DNA from 4 places in the Carnobacterium sp. genome. Region 3 is predicted to be linked to each of the others. Evidence: a T-box and tRNA genes for the amino acid it is inferred to sense, from the RefSeq annotation. Region 3 holds a T-box; the other regions hold tRNA genes.
The links. The T-box of region 3 lies ahead of argS (arginine--tRNA ligase). A T-box ahead of a tRNA ligase gene usually reads a tRNA of that ligase, here a tRNA-Arg.
Positions count from the first base shown of each region.

Region 1: it encodes a tRNA-Arg, which carries the amino acid that the T-box ahead of argS (arginine--tRNA ligase) is inferred to sense. The anticodon was not compared.
Region 2: it encodes a tRNA-Arg, which carries the amino acid that the T-box ahead of argS (arginine--tRNA ligase) is inferred to sense. The anticodon was not compared.
Region 4: it encodes a tRNA-Arg, which carries the amino acid that the T-box ahead of argS (arginine--tRNA ligase) is inferred to sense. The anticodon was not compared.

Region 1 is NZ_JBEMBC010000002.1:86,760-94,915, forward strand. It holds gene ABS911_RS00895 (aminopeptidase) at 1-507, shown strand, start outside; gene ABS911_RS00900 (hypothetical protein) at 591-1,478, opposite strand; gene ABS911_RS00905 (TetR/AcrR family transcriptional regulator) at 1,824-2,438, shown strand; tRNA gene ABS911_RS00910 (tRNA-Arg) at 2,528-2,601, shown strand; gene asnB (asparagine synthase (glutamine-hydrolyzing)) at 2,749-4,641, opposite strand; gene ABS911_RS00920 (hypothetical protein) at 4,843-6,099, opposite strand; gene ABS911_RS00925 (hypothetical protein) at 6,116-6,949, opposite strand; gene ABS911_RS00930 (ABC transporter ATP-binding protein) at 6,946-7,635, opposite strand; gene ABS911_RS00935 (GntR family transcriptional regulator) at 7,632-8,012, opposite strand.
Region 2 is NZ_JBEMBC010000038.1:11,562-19,717, reverse strand. It holds gene nrdF (class 1b ribonucleoside-diphosphate reductase subunit beta) at 1-436, opposite strand, end outside; gene nrdE (class 1b ribonucleoside-diphosphate reductase subunit alpha) at 452-2,635, opposite strand; gene nrdI (class Ib ribonucleoside-diphosphate reductase assembly flavoprotein NrdI) at 2,622-2,987, opposite strand; gene nrdH (glutaredoxin-like protein NrdH) at 2,984-3,217, opposite strand; tRNA gene ABS911_RS08690 (tRNA-Arg) at 3,687-3,760, opposite strand; gene ABS911_RS08685 (PH domain-containing protein) at 3,920-4,297, shown strand; gene glnA (type I glutamate--ammonia ligase) at 4,496-5,836, opposite strand; gene ABS911_RS08675 (MerR family transcriptional regulator) at 5,880-6,272, opposite strand; gene glnA (type I glutamate--ammonia ligase) at 6,508-7,842, opposite strand; gene ABS911_RS08665 (MerR family transcriptional regulator) at 7,914-8,156, opposite strand, start outside.
Region 3 is NZ_JBEMBC010000005.1:11,064-19,219, forward strand. It holds gene trmL (tRNA (uridine(34)/cytosine(34)/5-carboxymethylaminomethyluridine(34)-2'-O)-methyltransferase TrmL) at 1-70, shown strand, start outside; gene ABS911_RS01770 (thiolase family protein) at 251-1,501, shown strand; gene ABS911_RS01775 (acyl-CoA thioesterase) at 1,504-2,037, shown strand; gene argS (arginine--tRNA ligase) at 2,100-3,794, opposite strand; T-box leader at 3,887-4,123, opposite strand; gene argR (arginine repressor) at 4,295-4,750, shown strand; gene ABS911_RS01790 (phosphohexomutase domain-containing protein) at 4,782-6,311, shown strand; gene ABS911_RS01795 (aldo/keto reductase) at 6,373-7,233, shown strand; gene zwf (glucose-6-phosphate dehydrogenase) at 7,294-8,156, opposite strand, start outside.
Region 4 is NZ_JBEMBC010000064.1:7,169-15,324, reverse strand. It holds gene ABS911_RS11285 (sugar-binding transcriptional regulator) at 1-999, opposite strand, end outside; gene ABS911_RS11280 (DsbA family protein) at 1,272-1,799, opposite strand; gene clpP (ATP-dependent Clp endopeptidase proteolytic subunit ClpP) at 1,985-2,578, opposite strand; gene ABS911_RS11270 (tRNA dihydrouridine synthase) at 2,899-3,879, opposite strand; tRNA gene ABS911_RS11265 (tRNA-Arg) at 4,233-4,304, opposite strand; gene whiA (DNA-binding protein WhiA) at 4,481-5,437, opposite strand; gene mgfK (gluconeogenesis morphogenetic factor MgfK) at 5,472-6,488, opposite strand; gene rapZ (RNase adapter RapZ) at 6,485-7,372, opposite strand; gene ABS911_RS11245 (phospho-sugar mutase) at 7,619-8,156, opposite strand, start outside.

The sequences.
Region 1 (8,156 bases), on a different contig from region 3:
TTCATGGCGAATATGCCCACTGAAGAAGTCTTTACTGCTCCTGACGCTAATCGCGTTGACGGTGTGGTTCGCAGCACTAAGCCATTGAGTTATTCTGGAAACACGATTTTAAACATGGAATTTACATTTAAAGATGGTAAAGTGGTAAATGTTACTGCTGAACAAGGCGAAGAGGTCTTGAAAAATTTAGTTGCGACAGACGAAGGTTCTGCACGCTTAGGTGAAGTAGCTTTAGTTCCTGATCCTTCTCCTATTTCTCAATCAGGTATCGTATTTTTCAATACTTTATTCGATGAAAATGCCTCAAACCATTTGGCTTTAGGATCTGCTTACGCCTTTAGTTTGATTGGTGGGACAGAAATGTCAGAAGAAGAATTAAAAGCTGCCGGCTTAAATCGTTCAACGATTCATGTTGACTTCATGATTGGTTCTGACAAAATGGATGTGGATGGTATCCGCAAAGATGGTAGCACTGTTCCCGTTTTCCGTAATGGTGATTGGGCTTAATGTATGAACTAATCTAGAGATAGACAAAAAAACGACTAGGCAATTGCCTAGTCGTTTTTTTGTCTATCTCTACTGCTTTTTAGTTAATCTTTTTTTACCAGTCGAACAATTTTTCCTCGGACCCGTCTTTCTTCTTTTAAGACTTGTGTGATTCTGAATGAAACTGTATCGCCTTCTTTTATTTCTAAATGCGTCGGAATAGAGCACAGTGCATCTAAATTCGGTGCAATTCTTACAAAGACACCCCATTTTTTGATACTTCTGACAGCCCCTAATACAACTTGATTGGGTTCCATATCCGCTAAAGATACGGAAGCTTCATTTTTGTATTTTACAATAGGTTCTACCCTCAAATTTTTATTTTCAGTAATACGATTAAACCGTACTTTGATAGTATCTCCTATAGTTAATACATCGCCAATCGTTGTATGGTCTTCAGCGAAATCTTTATTGAGCATCTGAACAGAAGTATTCCCAATCAATAAGTAAGCTCCATAACGTAAGTTCTTTGTTAATTCAGCTTCGAATATTTTCCCTGCTTTTAATTCTTTATGTAGTAGATCAAATTCTTTTTCTTTTATTTTTTTTGCTGACCCCAGCATCCAACCTTCTTTTTCATTTATACTAATGAGTTGAAACTGGATTTTTTCACCTACATAACGCATTAATGGCAGTTGATGAGCTTTAAATTCCAACTCGTTACGTTCAATAAAAACCGGAATCCCATCTATTTCTACTTTTACGACATCGCTAGTTAATGCTCCATCATATTGAGACGATAAAACAGTACTAGTCAATTCGACTTCTTGTTTGATCATATTGTAATAAACTTCATAATTTATTGGTTGATTACTTTCTTCATCGGCAGCAAAAAAAACGTTTTCACTTCTTTCCAAAACTGCAACGTCTGTTGAACCTACTTCATCATTGTGATTTCCAATCCATTTTTTTACTAGATCCCTTATACCCATCCTTAACTTCTCACTCCTCAAAAATAATAAACGATTTGTTTAGTCAACCTTATTATATCACATGTTTTTTTATTTTTATGTACTTTTTTTATCCATTTAACAACTGCCCTCTTTTGAATCGTTCAATTTTTTTATTTAGGCACTATATCGCTATTTTCACTAGGAAATTCTTGAACAATTGGTGACAAATTGTTGATATGTCACCAATTGTTCACTTATTAATTCTACTGCTTTGTCCTTTCTAGCTTGTTTTACTGTATACTGATAATTGTACATACAACTATTTAAATATCAGTTTTTATGCGTAGATAAATAAGCATTACCTTAATTTCAGGAGGAAACTTTATGCCACAAAAAGAAGTAGTCGATATTCGCATTCTGCGTAGTAAGAAGGCTATATCTGAAACGTTTATTACTTTATTAAATGAACGCGATTTTAAGACAATTTCAATTACTGAAATTGTCAATAAAGCTGGTGTCAATAGAGGGACGTTTTATAAGCATTATGCGTATAAAGAAGATATTTTAAAAGAAATACAAGATCACTTTTTAGAACATCTAACGATCATGTTGGAAGATAACTACCAAGGTATCTGTTATTCTAACTTAAAAACCACTCCTTTATCAGATGCCCTCTTTATTTTTATCTCTGAACACCGTAATTTTTTTCATTTAGCCATTCATTCTGTCGGTTTTCTAAACTTTCAATTGTATTTTTCTGCTGTTTTAAAACAATTTTTGATCGAGAATTTTTTCCCAACTGCTCAATATTCTTTAAAATCACAAAATCTTCTTGGCGCTTATGTCGCTAATGGAATTTATGGATATTTAGTTGAATGGGATGAAACGAAGTACGCTTCTTCTACTATTGAGATGGCACAGCAACTGACGGACATCTTTGTATTAGATCGTAGTGTCTTTAAATTGCCCGTATCCGATCTTGTAATCGAAAACGACTAAACTAGTTCATTATCGAAATAAATTTGTATTTGTATTTTAAACCTAGACATTTATTTTAAACTGTGAGAAAATAGAGCCTGTGTTCATAGGGTCCTATAGCTCAGGTGGATAGAGCAAACGTTTCCTAAACGTTAGGTCGGGAGTTCAAATCTCTCTAGGATCATCCTATATCAATAAAGAGAAAAATAGTGTTTGTAAAAAAGAAGATCCCTTTTCTATTTTAAATTTTATCAAAAATGAGAAAATCAAAAAAAGAACCTTGTTTGAATAAGGTTCTTTTTTAATGATTTTATTTATTTTTATATCTTGATTAATGCTGTACAGCAAAGCGTAGAGGTTCAGTCAAAAATTCTTGAGATTCTTCAACATAGATACGGTGCCAAACCATAAAAGTTAAAGCTGTCCATATTTTGCGTGAATAATCTATCTTACCTATGCGATGATGAATCAAAAGATCTTCAACATAAGCTTTATTCACTATATGTTCCGTTTGAGATTCCCGTATAATGGTCAATGCCCAATCGTACATTTCATCTTTTAACCAATGACGGATGGGAACTGGAAAACCTAATTTTTTACGGTAAATAACATTTTCTGGAACAATTCCTTCTACTGCCTTTCTTAAAATATATTTAGTCGTTCCGTGAGCAAGCCTTAAATGTGCTGGTATTTCTTTAGCAATATTAAATACTTCTTTATCTAAAAATGGTGTTCTCAACTCTAATGAATGAGCCATTGTAGTTCTATCTGCATTTAAAAGTAAATCTCCATTTAGCCAAGTATTAATATCGATTAATTGCATGCGGTCCACTGGATTACGCCCTATCGTTTGCTGATAAAATGAGTCAGTCACAGCCTTGAACGGATAGTTAGCATTATAATTGGTTAGTAAATTTTTCTTTTCAACTTCCTCAAAAATCTTTGCATTTCCAACGTACCGGTGTTCTAAAGGAACCGTTCCTCTAAGAAGAAAACTCTTCCCTTTTACTCCATCAGGCATTAATCGCGCTAGTTGATGGATAGCTTGGTTGGTATACTTACCGGTGAAGTTGAACATTCTCAACGCATGCGGTTCGTTATAGATACCATAGCCACCAAATAATTCATCCGCTCCTTCGCCAGATAAAGCAACTTTTACATGTTTCCGAGCTAATTCCGACAAAAAGAATTGCGGCATAGCTGCAGGATCAGCTAAAGGATCATCCATATGCCAAACAAAACGTGGAAATTCAGCCATAAACTCTTCTGCTGTAATCGTATGACTAAAGTTTTCTACTTTTAATTCTTCTGCTGTCTCTTCAGCTAAATTGATTTCGTTATATCCGTCTCTTTCAAATCCAACTGATAATGTCTTGAGTTTAGGATTAAATTCACGTGCCATCGCTACAATGATTGACGAATCAATTCCTCCTGATAAGAAGGAACCAACTGTAACATCCGATCTCATATGTTTTTCAACGGAATCCCATAAGCTTGTTCTGATCTTTTTTGCAAAAAATTCTTCTGATTTGTTAATGGGTGAGAAATCAGCTTGCCAATATCTCGTAGTTTTCACTGTCTCATTTAGCTTTTTGGTCATAAAATGGCCTGGGAGTAGTTCCTTAATCGATTGGTGCATCGTTTCTGATCCCGGAACATATTGAAAGGTTAAATAATTTTGCAAAGCCATGTGATCTAGTTGTCGGTCTTGAACCACTTTTAAAATAGCTTTCTTTTCAGAAGCCACATACAAACCATGATTTTCTACTGCATAATAAAAAGGTTTGATTCCAAAATGATCACGAGCTCCAAAGAACATTTTTTCTACATTGTCCCAAATCACAAATGCAAACATTCCTCTTAATTTATCCACTACTTTTTCTTTGTATGCTGAATAAGCTGCAATGATGACTTCAGTGTCACTATCCGTTTTAAACGTATACCCTTGAACACTTAGTTCTTTTTTTAATTCTATATAATTATAGATTTCACCGTTAAAGATGATCCAATACCGTTCATCTTCATAAGACAATGGTTGGTGCCCTTTTTCGATATCGATAATACTTAATCTTCTAAAACCTAAAGCAATCGTGTCATCGCTATAATAGCCTTCTTCATCTGGTCCTCTATGTACAATCATTTTATTCATTTGATTAATCGTGTTCTCAATTGTTTTTTGCATTGTATTTTCTGCATTGGAAATATATCCAACAAAACCGCACATAGTTGTGCTCTCCTTTATAAAATAATTTTTTATACTTCCTGTTATCAACGATTAAATAGCTTTTAAACTAAAACACAAAAGACTAGTCTTTTGTGTTTTAGTTACATTTATATTACAACTATTACTTTAAGATATCAATAGTTTTTTTTAAAAAATTTATTTATTTAATAGAAAAAATACCTTTCTTCTATTTCTACTGTTTTACTGTTTAAATAAAATTTTGCTTAGATAAAGCTCATCCCTTTTAGCTGGTTGATTAATCTTTTCCTCTATTGCTCCTTCAAAAACAAGCTCCCCAGAATTACTGTCAATTGCCATAATTTGTATATCTTTATCTGTTACCTTAGAACTGTCTACAAAGAAAACAATTCCATTATTCACTTGTAGAACGACGTCCATTTTTAAAGCTTTTAGTTGTTCTGCAGTTAATTCAACTGATTCCACCTCAACTAATTCTTTTTGCTCTAAGGAATAAGAGTAAATAGACAGCGTTTTATCATTTGTTTTATAAAAATACAAAGTAGAATTTTCAATAGCTATCGTATTTCCTAAAGCTGGATTACCTAATTCACCTGAAACATCTATTAAAAATTGTTCGCCTGTTTCTATATTTACACCAATTAAGCCAAACACTGGTTGAGTTACCATTTCATTTTCATCATATATTTCCATTTCTGTCTGTGGAACATCAAGCGTTACACGGTAAACCAAAGTTTTTGAAGAATTGATATCATTTCCTGCGTTCAACAATTCAACATATTGAATTTGTTTGTCTTTTGCATCTATTAGATCCAATTGAATTTTTTCGTCTTTTTCAATTTTTTCATTTGGTAAATCTATTGAATACAAATGCTGTTCGTCTGGTCCATTTTCGCTATTTATTGAGTAACCATTTGTTACCACCATTAATTTATTATTGGCAACTTGAACGTCTTCAATATACATAGAAAAATAGTCTGTTGCTTTAGGGAAATCTACTGAAAAAGAAAGCACATCATTTGTCTTTTTATCCAGCACTTCAATAATAAATTCCGCATCTTCAGTAACAGCAGATAAGGAATTCGTCGTTACTTCTGCGTAAGCTAATATAGCATCATCTTCAAAAAAATTGGCTAGAGAAGGTACTTTTCCACGCATAAAACTTCGATAATCTTTTTGTAATTGCGACATTTTTTCATTATCGCTTACACTGCCTTGTAGCTGACTCAGATAAGACTGATTTGGATAATAAGTTGTATCCTCATTCGCAATTTCTATTTCTGTTCCTATTCCATAAAAATTATTTTCATAGTAATACCCTTCTATGGACATATTCTCTATTAATGTTTTGTCACCACTTTTTGCTGAGACTGTAAATTCTGGTCTTGTCTCTGCCGCAAAAATAGGTTGTATATAATAAATACCAATTGAAAGAATAGCTAATCCTACAATGATACCTAATTTTCCATAACGTTTCATATTCTTCGCCTCCTCTTTAGACCGTTATTTTTTTATTCAATAAGTAATGACTCATACAACTGCTTAATGCAATAACAAGTAACCCTACAATAACTTCTGTGATAATTATTTCACCTGGATAAAGCCAATTAAAACCAAATATATCTTTAGCAATAATAGGTGACAAAAACAGAAGAAATAAAACAATACTAAAACCTATACCCATTACTATCCCTTTAAAACGGAAACTTCTTTCAAATAATACAGCTGTGAATCCTAAGAAAAGCAATACAAATCCAGTACCATAATAAATGATAAAAGAAAGAAAGGATTGTGGTATAAAAAGTGACAGATAAAAGGATATTTCACTTATTTGTTGAATAGATAGATCCAGCCGAATGTCACTTGAAATCAATAGTTTTAATAATTGACTTTCAACAACTAATAATACGAGCTGAATAGAAACCAATCCAAAAATCATCAAAGCTATTGTTGATAGTTTAGACCAGAAAACAGTCATGCGGGTCGTTGGTAGCATCAATAACCGATAAATAAATGTATTCTTCCCCATCCACTCAACGTACCAGATATAAAAACTATAGAATAACACAGCTGTGACGCTGATGATAATAGGCAATAAAAACCAAATATTATTAACTACCCAAAACATACTCATTTGACCTGTTTCACTTAAAAACTGAGCTTTTGCCATCTTATTTTGATAGACCGCTTCATTTAATTGATTTATGTAACTTCTTGACTCTACAAAAACTGCAATAAGCTGTGAAACAATAGTCAACCCAATTAAAGAAAAATACAGTTTTACACAACGGTTAAATTCAAAATTCATTAATTTCAAATAGTTTTTCATGGCTGAAACACCTCTCTCATAACATCAACAACAGATTTACCCTCTTCTTCACGAACTTGCTCTGCGTTAAATTCTCTCAATACTATACCTTCATCAATCAACACGACTTTATCAATCAAATGTTCAATATCGTTGATTTCATGTGTCGTTATGATAACTCCGCGGTCTTCAATCAAGTGACTTGTAAACACATTGGCAATTTGTTCGCGGCTAAAAATATCAATTCCTGAAAAAGGTTCATCCATTAATAAATAATCTACATCTAAAGCCAAACCTAACATCAAGTTCACTTTAGCCGTATTTCCTTTAGAAAGGGTAGATATTTTATCCTCTTTTGTTAATTTGAAAAATCCTAGTAATTCGTCAGCACGCCCTTGATTCCACGATTGATAAAAATCTTGCATGAATTGCATTGCTTGTTCAATCCTAAATCCAGGCAGCATTGTCATTGTATCCGGGATAAACGTGATCTTTTCATAACTTTTTTTATTTATCTTCTCTCCGTCAATGAGAATCTCACCGCTATTCATTGGAGTTAAATTCATGATTCCATTTAAAATAGTCGTTTTCCCCACACCATTAATGCCGATGATACACGTGATCTCGCCTTTATTAGCTGTAAACGAAATCCCCTTCAAAACCTTTTTCCGACCAAATTTTTTTGTAATCCCTTTTACTTCAATCATTTTACTCCTCCTGATTCATCGACGTATTTTTCTTTGATCAACCCTATGACTTTATCCAGTGGTACCTGAATCGGACGAATCGCAGACACAAACGAAGAAACGGCTTCTCCCAACAATTCATCTTGAACGGCTCCCAAAACACTCTGGTTTTCTGAAATTTTACTTGGTGAATTGCTTTCTGTATAAATCAAGCCTTGTTCCTCCATTTCCTTATACGCTCGCTGGGCTGTGTTCGGATTGATTTTCAACTGACTGGCCAATTCCCGTCTAGACGGCATTTCTTGACCCGGCAGTAATTTTCCTGCTGCAATTTCTTCTTTAAAATGACGAACGACTTGTTCGTAAAGCGGATCTCGTTTATTAAAATTAACGTTCATAGCAGCCTCCATTTTGATTTCGTTTTCTTACAACTGTATTAATCAATTAGTACACATTAGATAAAAAAACGTGTATGAAACGGTTAATACACCATTGACTGTATTATATCCTTCACACACTTTTATTGTCAATCTTTTTTTGTT
Region 2 (8,156 bases), on a different contig from region 3:
CAGTTCCAGTATGGTAAATCTCATTGATCGTACCAGCTTTTATTTGCAGCAATTCATTCGTATTTGTCCATTGAAAAATTTCATCGATTTCCATTTTGCTATTTAACGTACTAAAAATCGCGCTGTAACTTTTCGCATGCATGGATTCCATAAATTGGATATTGTTGTAAACAGCTTCTTCGTGTTGTGTTCGAATCGATTGTTTCAAAGATTGAACACCATCTTGTGATTGAAGAGTGTCTAGCAGGGTTAAGCCTCCAAAAACTTTCCCTACCATATCTTTTTCATTTTTTGGAAGTCGAGCCCAATCATCTAAGTCATTTGATAACGGAATTCGAGTATCAGTCCAAAATTGCTCAACTAATTTTTCCCATGTTAGTTTGTCGATCATGTCTTCGATATTATTCCAGTTAATTGCTTTATAGTTCGTTGTCATTCTTGTTCTCTCCTTTTAAATGGTGCAGCTTTCACAAGCATTTGAACCAATTTCTTCTGAATTTTCCGTAAACGTACGAACGTAATAAATAGATTTAACACCTTTTTTCCAAGCATAATGACGTAAAATATTTAAGTCACGTGTTGTTTGTTTGGTTGTGCGTCCATTTTTCCATTCATACAACCCTTCAGGAATTTCAGAGCGTAAGAAGAGAGTTAAACTCATACCTTGATCGATATGCTTTTGAGCTGCTGCATAAACATCAATAACTTTACGCATGTCCATATCATAAGCAGACAAGTAGTAAGGCATCGTTTCATTGGATAAGAAAGGAGCAGGATAATAGGTTTTACCAGTCTTTTTCTCTTGACGTTCTTCAATTAAACGTGTAATTGGGTGTAAACTAGATGATGTTTCATTTACATAACTAATTGAACCCGTTGGCGCTACAGCTAAACGATTTTGGTGGTATAACCCATCTTTCATCACTGCTTCTCTTAAAGCTGCCCAGTCTTCTACAGAAGGTACATGTATCCCTTCAAATAACTGTTGAACTTTTTTACTCTTAAAGGCAAAATTTTCGTTAATATAGTGATCAAAATAAGTGCCATCTGCATAAGCAGATTTTTCAAAGTTATAAAAAGTTGTCCCTCTTTCTTTAGCAACTTTATTACTAGAAGCCAAAGTATAATAATTTAATAACTTAAAGTACACATCTGTAAATTCAACGGATTCTGGTGAGCCATAATGAATTTGATTCAAAGCTAAGAAAGTGTGTAATCCCATTGCTCCTAATCCAATCGTATGGTATTTATCGTTCCCATTTTTAATGGAAGGTACTGCATCAATGCTGGATTGATCCGTAACCATGGTTAATGCACGCACCATCGTATCGATCGATTGTCCAAAATTAGGCGATTTCATTAGGTTCACAATATTAGTTGAACCAAGGTTACAGCTGATATCCGTTCCTAAATGCTCATAAGTTTGATCATTATTAATTAATGATGGTTCTTGGATTTGTAAAATTTCACTACACAAGTTACTCATTGTAATAGTTCCGTATACTGGGTTTGCACGATTCGCAGTATCGATATTAATGATATAAGGATAACCAGATTCCTGTTGAAGTTTAGAAATCTCATTTTCTAATTCACGAGCACTGATTTTTGATTTACGGATTTCTTCATTATTCACCATATTATCGTACTCTTTAGTAATATCAATATAAGCAAATGGTTCTCCGTAAATTCGTTCTACATCATATGGACTAAAAAGATACATTTGTTCATCATGAGCAGCTAATTCATAAAATTTATCCGGTACGACTAAACCAAGAGAAAGTGTTTTTACACGAATTTTTTCATCCGCATTCTCTTTCTTTGTCGAAAGGAATGATACGATATCTGGATGAAAAACATTTAAATAGACCGCTCCTGCTCCATTTCGTTGTCCAAGCTGATTAGAATAACTAAAACTGTCTTCTAATAATTTCATTACAGGTACAACTCCGCTTGAAGCATTGTCGATTTTTTTGATTGGATCTCCAGAAGCACGTAAATTAGATAAATTCACACCAACTCCGCCACCGATACGAGACAATTGCAACGCACTGTTCACTACACGGCCAATACTGTTCATATCATCCGTTGCTTGGATCAAGAAACAAGAAACCAGTTCTCCACGTCTCTTACGACCTGCATTCAGGAATGTTGGCGTAGCAGGTTGATAACGTTGATTTACGATTTCATCCGCAAGTTTGCGAGCTAATTCAGTATCCCCATCAGCTAAATATAACGCATTGAATACGATTCGATCTTCATAGCGTTCTAAGAAACGTTGTCCATCATTCGTTTTCAAAGCATATTGTGTATAAAATTTAAAAGCTGACATAAATGAGCGGAATCTAAATTTCCGACTGTAAATATCATCAAATAATGAATGGATGAATTCTCTTTCGTATTTCAATAAAAACTCTTCTTCTATATACTCTTCTTTAATTAGATAGTTCAATTTTTCTTCAAGTGTATAAAAGAAAACGGTATTTGGATTAACATGCTCCAAAAAGTAAGCTCGTACCGCTTCACGATCTTTATTTAAAGGAATCTTTCCATCCACAGGTCTATTCAATTCATTGTTTAATTTAAAATACGTAACCTCTTTTGGTTTTGAGGCTAATTTAGGTTTATCCAATATCATTCACCACTTTCTTTAATTGTGCAACATCTTCCTCATTGCCTTGAAACTCAAAGGTATGTAATAAGGGTACTTGATAATCGTGAGCCAGATCTTTTGCCGTAAAAGCGAATAATTTACCAAAATTCAAATTCCCACCACCAGCTACCCCTTTTAAATACCTTTTATTATCAGCTGTTTCAATAAAATCGTTTAATAATTCAGTTGCTTCTTTATCATACGTTGGTGCAACAATAATGAACGGTTCTTCTAAAACAATATATGGATTCGTTGGCGTCAATTCCAACAAATCCATACTGAGTTTGTTAACAAACTTTCTAGTCTGGCCGGTTAAACTAATATAAACGACTTTCATGCTAATTGATCAAGGAGATCAGGGCGGAATCCATTAAAGGCTTCATGTCCTTCTATAGAAATAACAGGAACAGAGCTAAACCCAAGTTCTTTAACTTCATTTAAAGCTTCTTCTGATTCAAAGATATCTTTTACCTCGTAAGAAATACCTTTATCTTCTAAATATTTTTTAGTGAAATTACATTGCATACAGTTTGGTTTAGAGTAAACAATAATCGTTTTTTGCGTCATAGGTCATTCTCCTTAATAATTCATTTTTAAGTTCGTTTTCATCTATTTCTCTATTCGTATTCTACACTTATTCTCTCTCACTGGCAAATAAAAAAACCACTATATCTAGTGGTTTTCCTATTGACATATTCATTTTTTCCTATATGTGGTATTTGTCATTCATGCTTGTGAACAATAAACAGTTGAGAAACCTACATTTATTTGTCTCCAAACCTTTCTTCGTGTAATTTTCACATTTGAAAAAAATCTAAAAAAACTTTTTTTATTTTTTTAATCCTCACGAAATCAATTTATTAAAGATTTTAGAATATTTTTACATTTTTTTGAATAATACTGTATACATCTTTATTTGTTTCATTCGCTTATAATTAATTTTCCTTTTCTGAAAAGAAAAGAAAAATTTTCTATTTTCAACATTAAAAAAAAGTTAGAAAAGCTGAGTAGTCAACTTTTCTAACTTATCAATTTATGTCTCAGGAGAGATTCGAACTCCCGACCGTCCGCTTAGAAGGCGGATGCTCTATCCAACTGAGCTACTGAGACATGTCCTAGCAACAAAATTAATTATATGTAATAATGAATAAAAAGTCAACACTTTTTGCCAATAAATTTTAAATTTAAGAAAGAATGTTATTTTAATCAGTTGAATTTAATAAATACACCCTTTACAATAATTATTAAACAAGTTAGGGAGGTTTTAAAATGGGGTTAATTGGTGGTCTTTTAGGAAACGCCGGGAACATCAGCGAGAATGAGGCTCGAAAAAAACTATCAGGTGTCATTTTGGATACTGAAGAAATCGATTTAGCGTTTAAATTGGTTCGTGATTTAATTATTTTTACCAATAAGCGTTTAATTGTCATTGATAAACAAGGTGTCACAGGTAAAAAAACGACTTATCATTCTTTGCCATATAAGTCGATCAGTCGCTTTTTGGTTGAAACAACCGGCCATTTTGACTTAGATGCTGAATTGAAGATCTTTATTTCCAGTGCTGTTGAACCAGCTATTACGTTGCAGTTTACAAATGATAAACACATTACAGCAATTCAACAAGCTTTGGCACTAGCTGTACTCTAAACCAAGTAAAAAAGAAGAGAGTGAGACAAAAAGCGTTTAGACCCGAATCACTGGAACGAATAAGCGCAGTATGGTCATCGACCATCGAGCATTGTTCGCGAAGTGGACGTCGGGTCTGCTTTTTGGAGCACGTTTTAGAATGAATATTCGTATAAAAAGAGGAGGCTAGGATTTTTGTCCCGGCCTCTTCTTTTCTTTTTAATACAATTTCAAGTATTGTTCTCTTTCCCATTCAGTCACTTGCTCACGAAAAGCAGCCCATTCGATTTTTTTAGCATTGACAAAGTTTTCATAAATATGATCACCCAAACCAGCTTTAATCGTATTGTCTTTTGCTAAGTATCCTAAAGCTTCATGCAATGTTCCAGGTAAATCATAAATCCCATTTTCATAACGATCTTTTTCGCTCATTACATAAATATTGCGGTTGATAGGTACTGGAGCTTCCATTTTATTTTTCACACCATCTAACCCAGCTTTCAAGAGAACTGCCATCGCTAAATATGGATTTGCACTAGGGTCGACACTTCGTAATTCAACACGAGTAGACATTCCCCTTGATTGCGGTACACGAATTAGTGGTGAGCGATTACGGCCGCTCCATGCAATATATACAGGCGCTTCATATCCGGGTACAAGACGTTTGTATGAATTTACAGTAGGGTTAACGATTGCTGTAAATGCTTTTGCGTGATCTAAAATACCAGCTAAAAATTGACGTGCTGTATCACTTAGTTCCATATCCCCATCTTTATCGTAAAAAGCATTACCTTCTTTTGTAAATAAAGATAAGTTGAAATGCATTCCAGATCCATTGACTCCATATAATGGTTTAGGCATAAACGTAGCATGTAAACCATGTTTACGAGCGACAGTTTTTACAATCAATTTAAATGTTTGAATGTTATCGCATGCTTCGATCGCACTTGCATATTTCCAGTCGATCTCATGTTGTCCTGGTGCAACTTCATGGTGACTAGCCTCGATTTCAAAACCAAGATCTTCTAATTGCAATACGATATCGCGACGGCAATTTTCACCTAAATCTGTTGGAGCTAAATCAAAATAGCCTCCATCGTCATTCAACTCTAAAGTGGGCTCATTTTTTTCGTCTAATTTAAAAAGGAAAAATTCAGGTTCAGGTCCTAAATTAAACTCAGTAAACCCAAGTTCTTCCATTTCTTTCAAAGTACGCTTCAAGTTAGAACGAGGATCTCCAGCAAATGGTGTACCATCTGGATTGTATACGTCACAAATCAGACGAGCGATTTTACCAGAACCTTCAGTCGTTTCCCATGGGAAAATCAACCAAGTATCTAAATCCGGTCTCAAATACATATCGCTTTCTTCTATCCGTACAAATCCTTCGATTGAAGAGCCATCAAACATTAACTCATTATCCAATACTTTTTTCAGTTGACTAATGGGTACCTCAACATTTTTAATTACACCTAAAATATCAGTAAACATTAATCGCAAGAAACGGACATTTCCTTTTTTTGACGCCTCTTCAATTTCTTTTCTCATAAACTTAGCCATACATTTTTTTCTTCCCTTCTCTTAGCAACTTTTTAGTTTGTTATTACCCTATTCGATTTTGATTAAGAAACGAATTTGCCGTTTTAGCACTTAATCCACTTACCGCTAGAAATTCATCATGCAAGATTTTTCTTACGTCATCATCTGTCATAACTTTATTTACTTCTTGTTCTCTAGCTTTTTCTTTATTCTCCTGCAGCTCATAAATGCGTTTGATACCCGCCATATTGATTCCATCTGATAAATAATCTTTAATCTCAAGAAGAACATCAATATCATTTAAAGAATACATTCGGCGATTTCCTTCATTCCGCAAAGGATGGATTAGATCCTGTTCTTCATAGTAGCGAATCTGTCGTGCAGTTAAATCTGTTAGTTTCATAACTGTACCAATCGGAAAAACCGACCTTGAACGTCTAAGTTCTTTCTCACTCATTTAAGTCCTCCTTTCGATTACTTTTATAGAATAGCAGTCTTTTTTTTCTCTGTCAACAAAAAAATGCATCTTATGTCAGAAAATCTAACACGTCAAAACGAACGTTTCATTTTTTAATCATTCATTTGTTCCGATTAAAAACTCAAAATTGAACTATACCAATTGTATTAGAACGAAAAAAAACCCCAATGGACAGTAAAATTGTCCATTGGGGTTTTTCATTTTGGTCTATTTTTTAATATAAGGTTAGATATTTTTCTTTTTCCCATTCAGAAACTTGTTCACGATAAGCAGCCCACTCTACATGTTTAGCACTGACAAAACTTCTATAGATATGTTCACCCAAAGCTTCTTGAACGACTTTATCTTCTTGCAAGTATTTAACAGCATTATGCAAAGTAGATGGAAGATCTTTGATGCCTTTTTTGTATCGTTCTTCTGAAGACATACGATAGATATTGCGATCTATTGGTTTAGGTACTTCCATTTCTTTTTTCACTCCATCTAGTCCTGAATACAACAATGTTGCAACGGCTAAATAAGGATTAGCACTAGGATCAACACTCCGCAATTCAATACGAGTAGAAACTCCTCTTGAGCTTGGAATACGCACAAGTGGTGAGCGATTACGAGCACTCCATGCGATATAAACAGGTGCTTCGTATCCTGGAATCAATCGTTTATAAGAGTTTACAGTCGGATTACAGATAGCCGTATATCCTAAAGCATGATCCAATATACCTGCTAAGAAATGATAAGCCGTTTTACTTAAACCAAGTTCATCTTCTTCATTACAAAGAACATTGCCCTGATTGTTAAATAAAGACATGTTAAAATGCATTCCAGAACCACTTACACCAAACATTGGTTTAGGCATGAATGTCGCATGCAAACCATGTTTGCGGGCAACTGTTTTTACGATTAGTTTAAACGTTTGGATATTGTCACATGCTTCTATGGCACTTGCATATTTCCAGTCTATCTCATGCTGACCGGGAGCTGTTTCATGATGACTAGCTTCAATTTCAAAACCTAATTCTTCTAGTTGCAACACAATATCACGGCGACAGTTTTCGCCTAAATCCGTTGGAGCAAAATCGAAATACCCGCCATTATCATTTAATTCAGTCGTTGGTTTTCCATTTTCGTCTAATTTAAATAAGAAAAATTCGGGTTCGGGTCCTAAATTAAACTCTGTAAAGCCTTGTTCTTCCATTTGTTTTAGAACACGCTTCAAGTTGTTTCTAGGATCTCCAGCAAATGGTGTACCGTCCGGATTATAAATATCACAAATCAAACGAGCAATTTTTCCGTTTTCAGATTCCCAAGGGAAAATTAACCACGTTGATAAATCTGGGCACAAAATCATGTCGCTTTCTTCAATTCTTACAAAACCATCAATGGAAGAGCCATCAAACATCATTTTATTGTCCATGACTTTTTCTAGTTGACTAATAGGCACCTCAACATTTTTAATGATTCCATCTATATCCGTAAACATCAATCGTAAATACCGAACATTTTCTTCTTTTGCACTTATTTCGATTTCTTTCCTTGTAAATTTTTTCATTTTGTATTTATTTTCTCCCTTTTATTAGACATTTTTTTAGTAATCATTACCTTATTTTAATATAAAAAAGTTTAAAAGAAACGCGAAGGGCCTTTTGTATCAATTCCTCTTAAAGCTAGAAACTCGTCTTGTAAGATTCGCCGGACGTCATCGTCTGTCAAAGCAGAACGCTCATCGTTTTCCTCTTCATTTTCTTTCAATTCATAAATACGCTTAATACCTGCCATATTGATTCCTTCGGCTAAGTAATCTTTTATTTCAAGCAGCACGTCTATGTCATTTAACGAGTACATTCTTCTATTTCCTTCATTCCG
Region 3 (8,156 bases):
AGCTCTTCGTCAGCAAGATTTCAAAGGGATGGAATTAGCTCATCATTATGATAACGACAAACTGGATTAATGATAACCTTAAGGATCAAATTTATTTGATCCTTATTTGTTGAATAAATGACAATGATTATCCTAAAGGTAAAGCTTTTCTTAATATTGCTTAAATAGGACAATGTAGTTTGATAATCTTTTTTGCAAGAATTATAATGAATAAGAATGCATCCCTATAAGTTAAGGAGAGGTTTAATTTATGCCAAGATTTAAAACTGATGACCCCATTGTTATTGTTGGAGCAGCACGTACACCAATTGGTGCTTATTTAGGAGGATTAAAAACGGTTCCTACAGGAGAGCTAGGAGCAATTGCGCTCAAAGAGGCCATTAAACGTGCTGGACTGACGAATGAAGAGATAGATGAAGTCATTGCTGGACAAGCAATGGGAACACAAGAGGAAAGCAATATTGGGCGTGTCATAGGATTGAAGGCGGGCTTGAGACAACAATCAACGGGAATGACGGTAAATCGCATTTGTGGTTCAGGTATTCAATCCGCTATTTCAGCAGCGCAAGAATTGATGACAATGGATGTTGATTTTATTGCTGCTGGTGGAGTAGAAAGTTTGTCTCGCTCAGAATATTATTTGCCACTTGAATCGAGATGGGAAGGCTTTAAAGCCGGAAACTTTAATATTATTGATGCAAACTTAGCACTTCATATGCATGCTCAACCCAATGCTGAATACCCTGAAGTTCATCACATGGGAGATACTGCAGAAAAAATTGCTGAAAAGTATACAATTACTAGAGAAGAACAAGATGCTTATGCGATGGATAGTCAACGCAAAGCCGCACAAGCCAGTGAAAGCGGACGTCTTGCTCAAGAGATTATTTCAGTTGAAGTTAAAGGACGCAAAGGCAACATAACTGTCATTGATGCAGATGAACACCCTAGGCCAGGAACAAATATGGAGAGCTTAGCTAGGTTAAAACCGGCTTTTCGTAAAGATGGCAAGGGTACGATCACTGCAGGGAATGCTTCTGGATTAAATGATGGGGCAGCTTTTGAGATTTTTACTAAAGCTTCTATTGCTAAAGAGCGCGGACTAGATGTAATGGCTAAAATCGTTGATTTTGCAATAGCTGGGTGTGACCCAAATGTAATGGGATTGGGCCCTGTTTATGCGATCAATAAAGTTTTGGCTCAAAATGATTTGAAACTTGAAGATATCGATATTTTAGAAATCAATGAAGCTTTTGCCGCTCAAATACTGGGTTGTATGAAAGAATTAGGCATTGAATCTGGTTCAAAAGTGTACAATCGATTGAATCCAAATGGTGGAGCTGTAGCGTTAGGTCATCCTTTGGGAATGTCTGGGGCCCGTATCATTACTTCACTTTGTTATGAATTTAAAAACCATCCTGAAAAAAAATATGCCATTGCATCAGCTTGCATTGGCGGCGGTCAAGGAATCGCTTTATTATTAGAGAATGGATCTGTTTAAAGATGAATGAAAAAAGACTTGTAAAAAGATGTCGCGAATCATTAGTGGTTCAAACACATAGCATCTTCCCAAATCAATTGAACAATCACGGAACATTATTTGGAGGAGAGCTTATGAGTATGCTGGATGTCGCAGCTTCGATTGCCGTGACCAGGCATGCTCGTACACAATCCGTAACAGCTTCAACGGATTCAGTAGATTTTTTGCATCCAATTCAACGAAATGATGCTATTACTATTGAAGCCTATGTTTCAGGTGTTGGAAAATCATCTGTAGAAGTTTTTTGTAAAGTTATCGGAGAGAATTTACTTACCGGAGAACAATATTTAGCGGTCACAGCTTTTTTAACATTTGTGGCCTTTAAAACCGATAAAAGTAAAGCGATTGTACCTTTGATCGAACCTGAAACTGAAGAAGAATCATTTATCTGCAATGGGTACGAAGAGCGGAATAAAAATCGCTTTATTAAAAGAGAATTCAACAAACAATTTGCTCAAAAGATTACATTAACGAACTCTTGGATGGATGAAGATTAAAAAATAAACAAACAAAAGGGATCAAGACAAAATAAAATGTCTTGATCCCTTTTTGTTGTTTATTACATTTGATCGGGTGCTTGAACACCTAATAATCTTAGATCTTCCTTTAAAATGGTTGCAACAGATTGAACGAGTGCTAAACGAGCAGGTTTTTGAGCATCGTCAGCAAGTACTTTACTATTTGCATAATATTTATTGAACGCTTGAGCTAAATGAATAGCGTGTTTAGCGATAACTGAAGGTTCAAATTTTTCATAGGCACGTTGAACATCATCTGGGTAACTTTCTAGCAATTTGATAATTTCCCAGCTATAAGTATCATCTAAAGGATAGTCAACGGTTGTATCGATCCCAGCAATCCCTGATTTTCTTAAGATACTCATTGCACGAGCTCTTGTGTATTGAACGTAAGGACCTGTTTCTCCTTCAAAACGAACAACTTCTTCAATAGTAAAGTCAAAATTGTTTAAACGATCATTTTTTAAATCGTGGAAGACAACAGCACCAATACCAACTTGGTCAGCAATGATTTCTTTATTTGGCAAATCTGTATTTTTCTCTTCAATTTGTTCAAGTGCTGATGCAACAGCATCATCTAAAACTTCTTCAAGTAAAACGATTTTTCCTTTACGTGTAGACAATTTTTTACCGCCTTGTGTAATCAAACCAAATGGAATGTGGTGCATATCATCTGACCAGTCATAACCCATTTCTTTTAACACGGCTTTTAATTGTTTAAAGTGATTGCTTTGTTCATTACCAACTGCATAGAGAGACATTGCAAAATCATACGTGCGTTTACGATAGATAGCTGCAGCTAAATCACGCGTGATGTACAATGTTGCGCCATCAGATTTTTTGATCAATGCAGGATTTAAGTTGTATTTTTCTAAATCAACAATAGTAGCACCATCATTAACCGTTAACACATTTTTTTCTTCCAGTAATTCCATAACTTCTTGCATTTTGTCGTTATAGAAAGCTTCTCCATCAAAAGAATCAAAAGTAATGTTTAAACGTTCGTAGACATGATTAAACTCTTTAAGAGACTCTTCACGGAACCATTTCCATAATTTTTGAGCTTCTTGATCGCCATCTTCTAATTTTTTAAACCATTCGCGAGCTTCATCATCTAATTCGGGTTTTTCTTCTGCTTCTTCATGGAATTTTACATATAAGCGTAAAAGTTCGACAATTGGATCTTTTTTTACAGCTTCTTCACTGCCCCAAAGTTTATAACCAACGATCAATTTCCCAAATTGAGTTCCCCAGTCTCCAAGATGATTGATTTTAATAGGTTTAAAACCTACTTTTGTTAGAATATTTGCTAACGCATTTCCGATAACAGTCGAGCGTAGGTGGCCCATTGAAATGGGTTTGGCAATATTGGGTGATGACATATCAATAGGAACATTTCTGTTTCCACCAATCTCAGCATCTCCATAGTGAGGGCCTTTTTCAAGAATTTCTTTTAATACGGCCGCACTAACTTCCTTTTTATTTAAAAAGAAGTTTAGATAAGGTCCAACGACCTCAACTTTTTCAACAATAGGTGAATGAACCGTTCCTCCTAAATCAGTTGCAATTTGTTGTGGAGCTTTACGAAAAGCTTTTGCTAAAGCGAAGGCAGGGAACGCAATATCACCATGTTCTGCAGATTTTGGATTCTCTAATAAACTGACAATTTTTTCAATTGGTAATGCATCACCAATTTGCTCTTTTAAAGCTTGTGCAACACCTAATTTATAATCCATATTTTTTCCTCCTAGATGAACGTCTTTTGACGATCAAAATTTAGTATTTTAGACATAAAAAAAACGCCCAATTTTGATTCTATGCTAATCAAAAAAGAGACGAGGTTTTCCCGCGGTACCACTCTTGTTGCTTCGTCCAATGACGAAACCACTTGTTTTTAGATAACGGCAAACAAAACCGAATGAGCTGATGGATACAGGTAAACTGTATTTTAAACCAGCTTTATTCTCTCCGAAGTGCGGTTCCTGAAAGTTTACATTGTTGGCTTACACCGTCCCAACTCGCTTGAAATGTTTCTTAACAGTACTCTTTTCATCATAGAGCAGATATAGTTGAACTTTATTTATTATAGCAAATTGTTTAGGAGAATACCAATCTTTTTAGATAATAGAATTTTTATTCACCTTTTTGTAAAAATATCGTAAAATATAAGCGTATACATCAATTGTTTGGTATACTACAAAGGAAGAATCGTTAAATTAGAAGGAGGCCTTGCAGTATGAAAAAATCAAATCGACAATTAGCAATCAAACAAATCATCACAAATCACGACATTGCTACACAAGAAGAGTTGTTGCATTATCTCAAACAAGAAGGGGTTGAGGCTACACAAGCAACCATTTCTAGAGATATCAAAGAGATGCATTTAGTAAAAACAACATCATCCAATGGTAACGTTAAGTATACGATATTCCAAAACAATCGAATGTCTAATGAGGAAAAGCTACAATCTACATTAGGAGATGTTGTGATTCGATTGACTCAAGTACAGTTTACGAATGTATTAATGACTATACCGGGTAACGCACATGTGGTGGCAGCATTGTTAGATGCCATTGATTTTCCAGAAATGGTTGGTACTGTAGGCGGCAATGACACTTGTTTAATTATTTCAAAAGATGAAGAAGATGCTAAAAAAATGCATGAGTACTTAAAAAGATGGGTCGAAGCGTAATCTTTAAAATTTCATAGGGAGTGGATGGATTGTGAAGTCTGAATTTAATTTAGCTTCGTTACAAAATGGATCTGACATTCGTGGGATAGCTATAAAAACGTCAGATCATGAAGTAACCTTAACAAATGAAATAATTGAAAAAATAGCTTATGGGTATGCTGTATGGCTAAAAGAAGTAAAAAAATTAGCTATAGAAGATGACAAAAAGCCACTGACCGTTTCTGTAGGTCATGATAGCCGATTGTCAGCTGATCGGATCAAAGCAGTCTTCATAGAAGGACTGAACAATGCAGGAGTAAATGTGGTCGATGTAGGATTGTCTACTACGCCTGCGATGTTTATGTCTACGCAGTATGACTCTTATAACTGTGATAGTGCTGTTATGATAACCGCTAGCCACTTACCATTTGAATACAATGGATTGAAGTTTTTCACTAAAGATGGTGGGGCGGAACACGAAGATATCGACTTTATTTTGCAACAGGCAGACTGGGAAAACGTTACTTGGGAAAACAACCAAGGAAAAGTTTCAACGGCTCCATTGTTGAATGATTATGCGAAAGATTTGGTAAACAAAATTCGAATCGGAATCAATGATCAAGACCAGTATGAAAAACCGTTGACCGGTCGCCATATTATTGTAGATGCAGGAAATGGGGCAGGAGGTTTTTTTGCTGAAAAAGTATTGGTTCCATTAGGTGCGGATATCAAAGGCAGCCAATTTTTAGATCCAGATGGTCATTTTCCTAATCATATTCCGAATCCTGATAATAAAGAAGCGATGAAGAGTATCCAAGAAGCCGTTCTGCAACACAATGCAGATATGGGTGTTATTTTTGATACAGACGTAGATCGTTCAGCCTTAGTAGACCGTAAAGGCGACACGCTGAATCGAAACAATTTAATTGCTGTTATTTCAGCTATTTTGATAAACGAAAATCCTGGTACGACAATTGTGACCAGTTCGGCTACTTCAGAACACCTAAAATCGTTTATTACTTCTTTAGGGGGGAAACAAGACCGTTACATTACAGGATATCGGAATGTCATCAATCGTGCGATCCAATTGAATAAAGAAGGTGTAACAACCAGCTTGGCTATTGAAACAAGCGGACATGCAGCACTTGAAGAAAATTATTTTTTAGATGATGGCGCATACTTAGTTGCAAAAATATTAATGGCCGATGCAAATTTAAAAAAAGATGGAAAAGACTTCTCTGATTTAATCACAACTTTAAAACAACCTGTTGAAACAGATGAAGTACGGTTTAAAATTTTGCCAGAAGATATCCTTGCGACTGGTAAGAAGGTTATGGAAGACTTCAGTCGTTTTATTGAAAAAGAATCCGATTTGTCAATTGAACCTGCCAATTTAGAGGGTGTACGCGTAAACACCTCTGGACAATATGGTACTGGGTGGATGTTGTTGCGTATGAGTTTACATGAACCTTTACTGGTTTTGAATATCGAGAGCGATCAAGCTGGGTCCATTAAAAAGTTAAGAGAAAAAATAAAAGACTTTTTTTATGAACAAGTTGACTTAGATTCGTCTCGCTTGTAAATACCAGTCAAAATGGTTTAAACTTATTAATGTAAAAATGATAGCGAAGGAAGTGTAGTAAATGGGTGAACCGTTAGTAGAAAGTATTGAATTATACAATGGAGTCAAAATTCCTAAATTAGGTTTAGGATTATTTTTAATGAAAAATGAAGCTGAATTAGTGGATGCTGTTAAATATGCAGTCGAAGTCGGTTACCGTCATTTTGATACAGCTAAAATTTACGGCAATGAAGAATATTTAGCCCGTGGATTAAAAGAAGCAGGAATCAAAAGAGAAGAAGTCTTTATTACTTCTAAAGTATGGAATTACGATCAAGGTTATGAACAAACAAAAGTAGCATTTCAAGAAAGTCTAGATCGTCTAGACACAGATTATTTAGATTTGTATTTAATTCACTGGGCTGCTCCAAAATATGTTGAAACATGGAAAGCCATTGTTGAATTGTATGAAGAAGGAAAAATCAAAGCGATTGGAGTGTCTAACTTCCAAATCCATCACCTTGAGGAACTTAAAAATCAAGGATTGATGCAACCAATGATCAACCAAATTGAAACACATCCAGAATTCCCGCAAAACGAATTGCATGAATATATGAAAGCAAATGGCATTATTCATGAAGCATGGGGTCCTTTAGGACAAGGGAAATCTGACCTCTTAAACCATCCAATACTATTGGAGATCGGTCAAAAATATTTCAAGACTCCTGCACAAGTTATTATCCGTTGGCATTTAGAACGAGGAGAAGTTGTTATTCCAAAATCAGTTCATGACAATCGTATTTTAGAAAATAGTGATGTATTCAACTTTTCTTTAACAACAGAAGAGATGGAACAAATTAACTCATTAGAAACTGGAATAAGATATGGTAGTGATCCTGATGATCAAGAAAGATTGTTAGAAACATCCGTTAGACCAGTATAATAAAAAAATAGACGAAAGCAAATTCTGCTTTCGTCTATTTTTTTATCTATATTGATATGATTATTTAGGTGTACTCGGGTTCCAATACCAGCTAAAGCCGTCTTTTGCTAACAAGGCATCACTTTCTGTCGGACCCATAGAGCCACTTGGATAGCTTGGAAGATTCGTCTTATCTTGGTCCCATTCATTACGAATAACATCAACAAATTTCCAAGAAGAAGCTACTTCATCCCAGTGCGTAAAGTTCGTTGCGTCTCCATTTAAACAATCAAAAATCAGCTTTTCATAAGCTTCAGGGCTATTTGCAACTGTTTCAACTGAATGTATGTGTTTAAGGTCAAAGGTTTCTGTTTCTAAACCGATGCCAGCTTTTTTAGTATTTAATTGAAGAGAGAATCCTTCAGTTGGTTGAATGAAAATGGTCAATACATTCGGTGGCAATTCTTCTTCAACATCTTCACTAAACAAGTTTAAAGGAACATTTTTAAAGACAACATTGATTTGGGTGCCTTTTTCGGCCATTCGTTTACCCGTTCGAATATAGAAGGGAACGCCTTTCCAACGGAATGTATCAATCAACACTTTACCTGCGACAAACGTTTCGGTTTGAGAATCTTCTGCAACGTTCACTTCATTTTGGTACTTGTTCAATAAACTATCTTTATTAGTGCCAACATCGTATTGGGCACGAACAAAATTTTCTTTCACTTCTTCAGGATTGAAAAGGCGAACAGCTCGTAACGCTTTAATTTTTTCATTGCGAATGTCTATGTCTGTAAGTTTGGCAGGAGGCTCCATTGCCAGAAGAGAGACGATTTGCAAGATATGATTTTGTACCATATCTCTTAAAGCACCGCTTTTATCATAATAACCACCGCGTTCTTCAACCCCTAGAGATTCACTCAATGTAATTTGAATATTAT
Region 4 (8,156 bases), on a different contig from region 3:
CTCATCTGTGATGAGCCACGTATGGCGTGGTGCTTTTTTCATATGAGCCTCAATTGCTTTCGCTTTGGATTTACCACCAGCTACTGCGAGCACACTAGCAATATCTGCCAGTTTATCAGATTGCAAACCAATGCGTGGAATTTTATACACCACTTCACCAGACTGATTGTAAAATTCTCCAAACGCTTCCCCAACTGCTGCTTTATTTTCAATCAGAGCTAGAACCTCTTCGTTCATTCCTCTGCGTTCTGCCATAAGCTTAGCGTCTCCGATACCATATAAAACACAATTCGCATCGTCAACCAACTTAAGTGTTTTTTTAATTCCCGGTTCTTGTAATAGCGGTTTATATGTTTCTACGCTTACTTGCTCCGGAACATAAAGAACACGGTTTTCGCCACCCGTTTTTTGTGCCATTAAAGCACTAATAGAATTAGCTTGAATATCGACCGATTCTCCTAAACCACCTCTGGCAGGAACAAACATTAACTTTCTTTTGCGAGAAAGAGTTTCATTCATTTGATTTGCCGCTTCTGCCATAGTAGTACCACCCATAACAGCAATGATATTATTGCCTTCTGGAAGTAAAAAGTCTAAAGCTTCTACCGCAGCACGGCCCATCTCTTCATGTAATTTCGACTGTTCATCTACATCACCAGAAATAATCACACATTGTTCAATCTCCAAATAAGAAGCGAGTTTTTTCTCTTTCTCTTTCATCCCCAACAGTTGACCCATTAACTGATCTAATTGGTGGTAAATGGATTCCCCTTTTTCGGTTAACTCCATTCCCATTTTTGAAGTTTTTATTAGTCCTTGTTTCTTTAAGCCTTCTGATTCCGTACGTAAAACACGTTCTGTAATTCCCATACGATCAGATACCACTCTTCTTCCAACAGGTCCTAATAAAAAGACATTGCGCAAAATTTGGTAACGATTCTGAAGTGTATACATGATATCTGGAATGACTTCTTCGATAACAGATAATACATTTTGCATAAGCGACCTCTTTCTACGTTGGTCGCTTTGTGACCGCGTTAGTCGTTTAGCGACCATTGTTACTTAAAAAAACAAGAGAATCAAAAATGAAAATCAAACTTTCAGTTTCCTGTACTTGTTTTTTTATCATTCAACAACAGTACTAAACCAAGTACTATTACCATCTCTCACAACGTTAATTGTACCAGTTATCTAGTAATCTTTCAACTGTTATGTTTATAAGTTTTTCATTAAAATCGTGAAGAAGATATGTCTTTTTCACAAGCCATTTCTTAAATCCGTGCTTCAATCAAGTTTTTAAGTTCTTGTTGCGTAATATGTTCATCGAAAATTTCTTCATCAATAAACACTGTTGGTACAAATACGACATTTGCTTCATTTGCTTCTTGGATAATTTCTTGAGCTGCTGCTTCATTTGATTGTAAGGATAAATTTCTTTTCTCAACTGCATAAGCAGCTATATCATCAACCGATTCTAAATATCCCCACTCTTCTTGGTGAGCAAAAAAGAAATCGATATCTTCAAGCGCTTTTTCAGGATTTGAATAATCTAAATAACGGTGTACAACATTTCCTTTTTTCAAACTTGGTTTTTCTTTATCAAAATGTTTAATGATTCGCTGCACTTTTCCAGCAAAAACATATTCGTTTAATATATCTTTTGAATCTTCATACCACATTTTACAATATGGGCATTTTAAATTAATAAATTCAATCACTTTAACTGGCGCGTCATCACTTCCAATTTTAATTCCATTAGTTGTATTTACTTTGTCTGCCTTTATGTTGCTAATATCCATTAAATATCCTCCCTCATTAACTTGTTAATTACATTATACAGATAATATTGTATCAATTAAATGGATTCGACTTATTTAGTCGTTCCACGGACCAATAGAGCAAAAAAAGAGACCGAAGCGCTGCTCCAATCTCTTTTTTTCTTTACTCTTCAATTGTATGCCTTATCTAAACAGGTTTGCACTGCTTAGCTTAATGCTGAACTATTTTCCATGATTTCATCAATCAAACCATAAGCTTTTGCATCTTCTGCAGACATATAGTTATCACGATCAGTATCGCGTTTGATTACTTCAATAGGCTGTCCTGTACGATCTGATAAAATTTTATTCAAGCGTTCACGTGTGTTAAGAATGTGACGAGCAGCAATTTCAATTTCAGTAGCTTGCCCTTGAGATCCGCCCGATGGTTGGTGAATCATAATTTCAGCATTCGGTAACGCATAACGTTTTCCTTTTGTACCAGCTGTCAATAAGAAACTACCCATTGAAGCAGCCATTCCCATTGCTATAGTTTGTACATCTGCTTTAATAAAGTTCATTGTATCAAAAATCGCTAAACCAGCAGTCACACTACCACCTGGAGAATTAATATAAATATAAATATCTTTTTCAGAATCTTGTGCATCTAAAAATAGTAGCTGAGCGATTACAGCATTTGCTAGATCATCGTCTACTGGGCCACTTAACATAATAATACGGTCTTTTAAAAGACGTGAATAAATGTCATAGGCACGTTCACCTCTTGATGACTGTTCGATTACTGTAGGGACTAAATTCATAATTTGTTTCCTCCTCAATTGTTCGTTTCTTTTATAGTGTAACTAAACTATTCACACTATGAGTTACTAAGTGTATTTTACTCCATTGGTCAAAAAAGGTCAATTTTTTTCGTTTGCTAATTTTGAAAAAAAAGTGATTAGAATTCATACTCTAATCACAAAAATAACCTTAAGACTTTGATACAATTTAAACACTTTCAATAAAATAATTATAACATAAATAAATTATCCAAAAAATTAAAAGCTTCTAAATGATCATAATCTACATTACCTTTTATCCACCATAAAAGTTGAAACTATTAATGGTAAGGTACCCATTGTTATTCCCCTAAAATATCCTTATTCTTTTCTTCAAATTCATCAAGCAATACTCGAGCTTCATTTGTTGTTTCTGTTTCCATCAACTGCACTCTTAAATCACTCGCTCCACGAATACCACGAACATAGATTTTGAAAAAGCGACGAAGTGGTCTGAATGAACGGGGTTCATCAACTGTATACTGATCAAAAAGATCTAAGTGCAATCTAAATAAATCCAGCAACTCTCGACTGCTGTGCTCTTTTGGTTCTTTTTCAAATGCATAAGGGTTATGGAAAATGCCTCGCCCGATCATAACGCCATCCACACCATATTCTTCCACAAGTTTTAAACCTGTTTCGCGATCCGGAATGTCTCCATTGATCGTCAAAAGTGTCTGAGGTGCAATTTCATCACGCAATTTTTTTATTTCTGAAATCATTTCCCAATGAGCATTGCCTTTACTCATTTCTTTTCTTGTCCGTAAATGGATAGAAAGATTGGCAATATCTTGTTCAAAAACGTGTGTCAACCAATCACGCCATTCATCGATATTTGTATAGCCAAGTCGGGTCTTAACACTTACCGGCAGTCCCCCTGCTTTTGCTGCTTGGATCAAATCTGCAGCAATGTCAGCACGGCGGATAAGACCACTACCTTTTCCTTTACCTGCCACATTCGGTACCGGGCAGCCCATATTAATATCGATTCCTTTAAAACCTTGTTCTGCCATACCAATGCTCATTTGGCGGAAGTGTTCTGGTTCGTCTCCCCATATATGAGCTACCATCGGTTGTTCGTCTTCAGTAAATGTTAAACGACCACGGACACTATCGCGTCCTTCTGGATGACAATAGCTAACAGTGTTTGTAAATTCTGTAAAAAACACATCTGGTTTGCCTGCTGCACTCACTACATGACGAAACACGACATCCGTTACATCTTCCATCGGCGCCAATACAAAAAACGGACGCGGCAAATCTTGCCAAAAATTTTCTTTCATTTTAACTAATCGATCCTTCCGTAATGGGTTGTCAGCTTATACTTTCACCCAAGTTATAACTATCTAATCTAACTAACAGTTCAATAATGATTTTTTAACAGTTGGAATTATACAGCCAATTGTAAAATAAGTCCAATTCGTTTCATTTAAGGAACTCTATTGAAACTTCTATTCACTGAAAATTCCAGGAACTGTTTTTGGACGAAATGAGATAGAAAAAAAGATCCAAAAATCGTAAGTGTTTCCACGAAATTCGGGTCTGAATTTTACATGTATTTTCTTCAATAATATGCGTTAAATGTGCGATACACATTTCAAATTGTTGCTAAATCAACATTTTCCTCATACTCAAATGCCCCCTGAGGGAATCGAACCCCCATTTCAAGAATCGGAATCTTACGTGATATCCATTACACTAAGGGGACTACTAGACTCAAACAAACTTGTTTAAGATGCTGTCCTATTTTGACAAACGTCAAAATACCAACTATTACAGTGTAGCCCAGTTATAATGAAAAAACAAGCAGAATTTCTAGACTGACCAAGCCTATCATTCCCTTCATATCGAGAAATTTCTTGCATATCTCTGTACATGCATTTTTTAATTGCTTACAGTAGATCGTGTAATTTCCTTAGTTCTTAGCTTTTCAGCCATCTCATTCAGTTTACGCAACCGATGATTGATTCCGGATTTACTGATCGTTCCACTAGGGATCATTTCTCCTAATTCTTTTAATGTCACTTCAGGATATTCTAAGCGCACAAGCGCAATTTCTCTTAGTTTTGTTGGGATTTTATCTAACCCAATCATATCATCGATAAATTTAATGCTTTCAATTTGTTTACTTGCAGCATCGATCGTCTTATTTAAATTGGCATTTTCACAATTGACCAAACGATTTACTGAATTTCTCATATCTCTGATGATCCGTACATCTTCAAACTTAAGCATGCCACTTGTCGCACCAATTAAAGCTAAAAAATCCGCAATTTTTTCTGCTTCTTTCAAATAAGTAATATACCCATTGCGTCTTTCTAACGTACGAGCATTCATATCGAATTGATTCATCATTTGACAAATATCATCGTTATGTTCCTCGTAACTTGAATGAATCTCAAGATGGTAACGACTTGTTTCTGGATTATTCACAGATCCTCCTGCTAAAAAAGCGCCCCGTAAATACGATTTTACTTTTTGAGTATTCATCATTACTTCATCTGAAACATGGCTATGAAAAGACATCCCTTCCATAATAGATAAATCTGAGAGTACCTCTTTCGTTCCATGTTTTAACCGTACAATGTACACATTATTTTTCTTTAATTTCATTTTCCGTCGAACCAGTAGTTCACTTTCAACATCAAAATGATCTTTCAACAACACATAGATTCTTCGTGCAATAGCTGCATTTTCAGTTTGTATATTTAAAATAAATTTTTTGTCCACTAATCCAACCGTTCCATTCATACGAATTAATGCAGCTAATTCAGCTTTAGCATGCTCCCTATGAACCTCTAATTGAGTTAATTCTTTTTTTACTTCTGAAGCGTAAGACATGGAGTAAGCCCCCTTTCTTTTTTTATGCGTTTATTTAGTAACTATTTCTTTTTTCTAACCTTCTATTGTCAAAAGCCAGTTTAAATAATTCATCCACAACTTTTGTTCCATTATGAAAGACTCCTTGATTTCTTAATTCAAGGAAATCATCCGATATAATAGAAGGAACTTCCTCAGCTAATCCTTTAAAATCATGAGCTACTTGTACTAAGTATTCATTGTAGCGCTCGGTATCCATATAATTTTCCGGAACTTCACCAATATTAACTAAAACCGTATCAATGAATTTTTTATCTAGGTGTTGATGCAATACACATACGTGATCGGCGTCCGTAAATTTTTCGGTTTCGCCAAGCTGAGTCATTATATTACAAATGTAAACGACTTTTGCTTCAGTCTCTTTGACTGCTTTTCCTAAATCATCAATCATTAAATTGGGTAAAATACTTGTGAATAAGCTTCCTGGTCCTAAAACGACCATATCTGCATCATGAATAGCCGCAATGACTTTTCTAGAAGCTTTTGCTTTATGATCATCTTCTGTTGTCGTTACATACACACGTTCTATTTTTTTTCTTTCTGTGGCAATTTTTGATTCCCCTGAAATTTTAGAACCATCCTCAAAAATGGCATGCAAAATCAATGCCTCTTCTGCTGCTGGATAGACATGTCCATCTACCAACATCATTTTAGACAATAATTGAATGGCTTCAAAAATACTCCCTCTCATTTCAGACATAGCCGCAATGATCAGGTTCCCAATTGAGTGCCCCGCTAAAAAGTTATCATTTGTATCAAAACGATACTGAAAAATATCTTTTTGAGCAGCAGGAATATTGGAAAGTGAGATCAGTACATTGCGAATATCTCCTGGTGGAACGATATTGGCATAATTTCTTAGCGTCCCACTACTTCCCCCATCGTCAGCAACGGTTACAATGGCTGTTACATCTGCTTCTTTTGATTTTAAACCATTCAAAATTACAGGTAATCCAGTACCTCCGCCAATGACCACAATTTTAGGTCTATTTTTCTTTCTTTCTTGTATCATGAACGATTCACCGATTCTTTAACCTTCCCTTTATCGCGATGAGTAACATGAACAGGATACCCATCAATTTCAATTTTCTGAGCAATCCGTTCCACTAAGGCTACTGAGCGATGTTTTCCACCCGTGCAGCCAATTGCGATAGTAACGTTGTTTTTACCTTCTTTTTTGTATCCCGGCAAAATATACTCTAATAAATCTGTAAATTTACGATAAAATATTTCTGTTTCTGGTTGTTTCATTACATAGTCATAAACAGGTTTATCTTGACCTGTTAACGGTCTTAAATTATCAATATAATGTGGATTAGGTAGAAAACGAACATCCATCACTACATCTGCATCAATGGGTAAGCCATATTTGAATCCAAATGATACCATTTCAATTCTGAACAACTCCGTGTCAACGGTTTTAAAATTACTATTGATTTTTTCTCTTAATTGTCGTGGCGTCAATTTCGTTGTATCAATCACAATTTGTGCTCGCCCTTTTATGTCTTCTAATAATTCTCTTTCTTTTTTTATTCCTACTATAAGGCGTCCATTCATTGCTAAAGGATGCGTGCGTCGTGTTTCTTTATAACGAGAAACTAATTCTTCATCACTTGCATCTAAATAGACTATTTTTGTCGTCACAAAAGAGGTATTGTCCATTGATTCCAAAGCTGTTACGATTTCTTCAAAGAAGGCTCTCGAACGTAAATCAATCACTAAAGCAATTTTTGTTAATTTACCAGATTCTTTAACTAGTTCCCAAAATTTCGGCAGTAAGCTTGGCGGCATATTGTCCACACAAAAATAACCCATATCCTCAAAACTTTGCATTGCCACTGTTTTACCTGCTCCACTCATTCCAGTAAGAATGACTAATTGTAGACTATCTACCATCTTATTCGCCTCTTTCTTTTGGTTCTTCGGACTTCATCCAACTCATTATAGCATTCCGGGTGTGTCATGTATAGTTATCTCAATCTTTTCATTGAAACTTAATCAATCCTTAGTCAATTTGCCAAAGCTATGACATTTTTGTATTCTAGATTACATAAAAAAATGACCTCCAAACGTTAGATTTTTGGTCTAACATTTGGAGGTCTGTATAAATTTAGTTACTTTGCATTGTTTTTCCGTTATTTTTTATTCATTCACGATTGAATTGATGCTTTCTTCAAGACGAATAACTTTATTTTCAATTTCTACACCTGAATCATCACATGCTCCAATGTAGAATTTGATTTTCGGTTCTGTTCCTGAAGGACGGATAGCAATCCAACTACTGTCGACTAATTTGTATTTCAAGACGTCAGCTGTAGGCATATCAATATCTTCTATTGTCCCATCTTGAAGAGTACGTTTAGCGAGTGAAAAGTCTTCTACCCATTCAACTTCAATTCCAGCAAATTCTTTTGGTGACTCTTCACGGAATTTCACCATCAATGCTTTGATTTTTTCAGCTCCTGTAATGCCTTGCATGCTGATGGAAATCGTTTTTTCTTTAAAATGACCATAATTATGGAAAATTTGTTTCAATCCATCATATAATGTATCGCCTTTTTGTTTATAATAAGCAGCTACTTCTGCAATCAGCACAAGAGCTTGAATAGCATCTTTATCACGTACAAATGGTGCAACAAGATAACCATAGCTTTCTTCAAAACCAAACAAGAATGTTTGA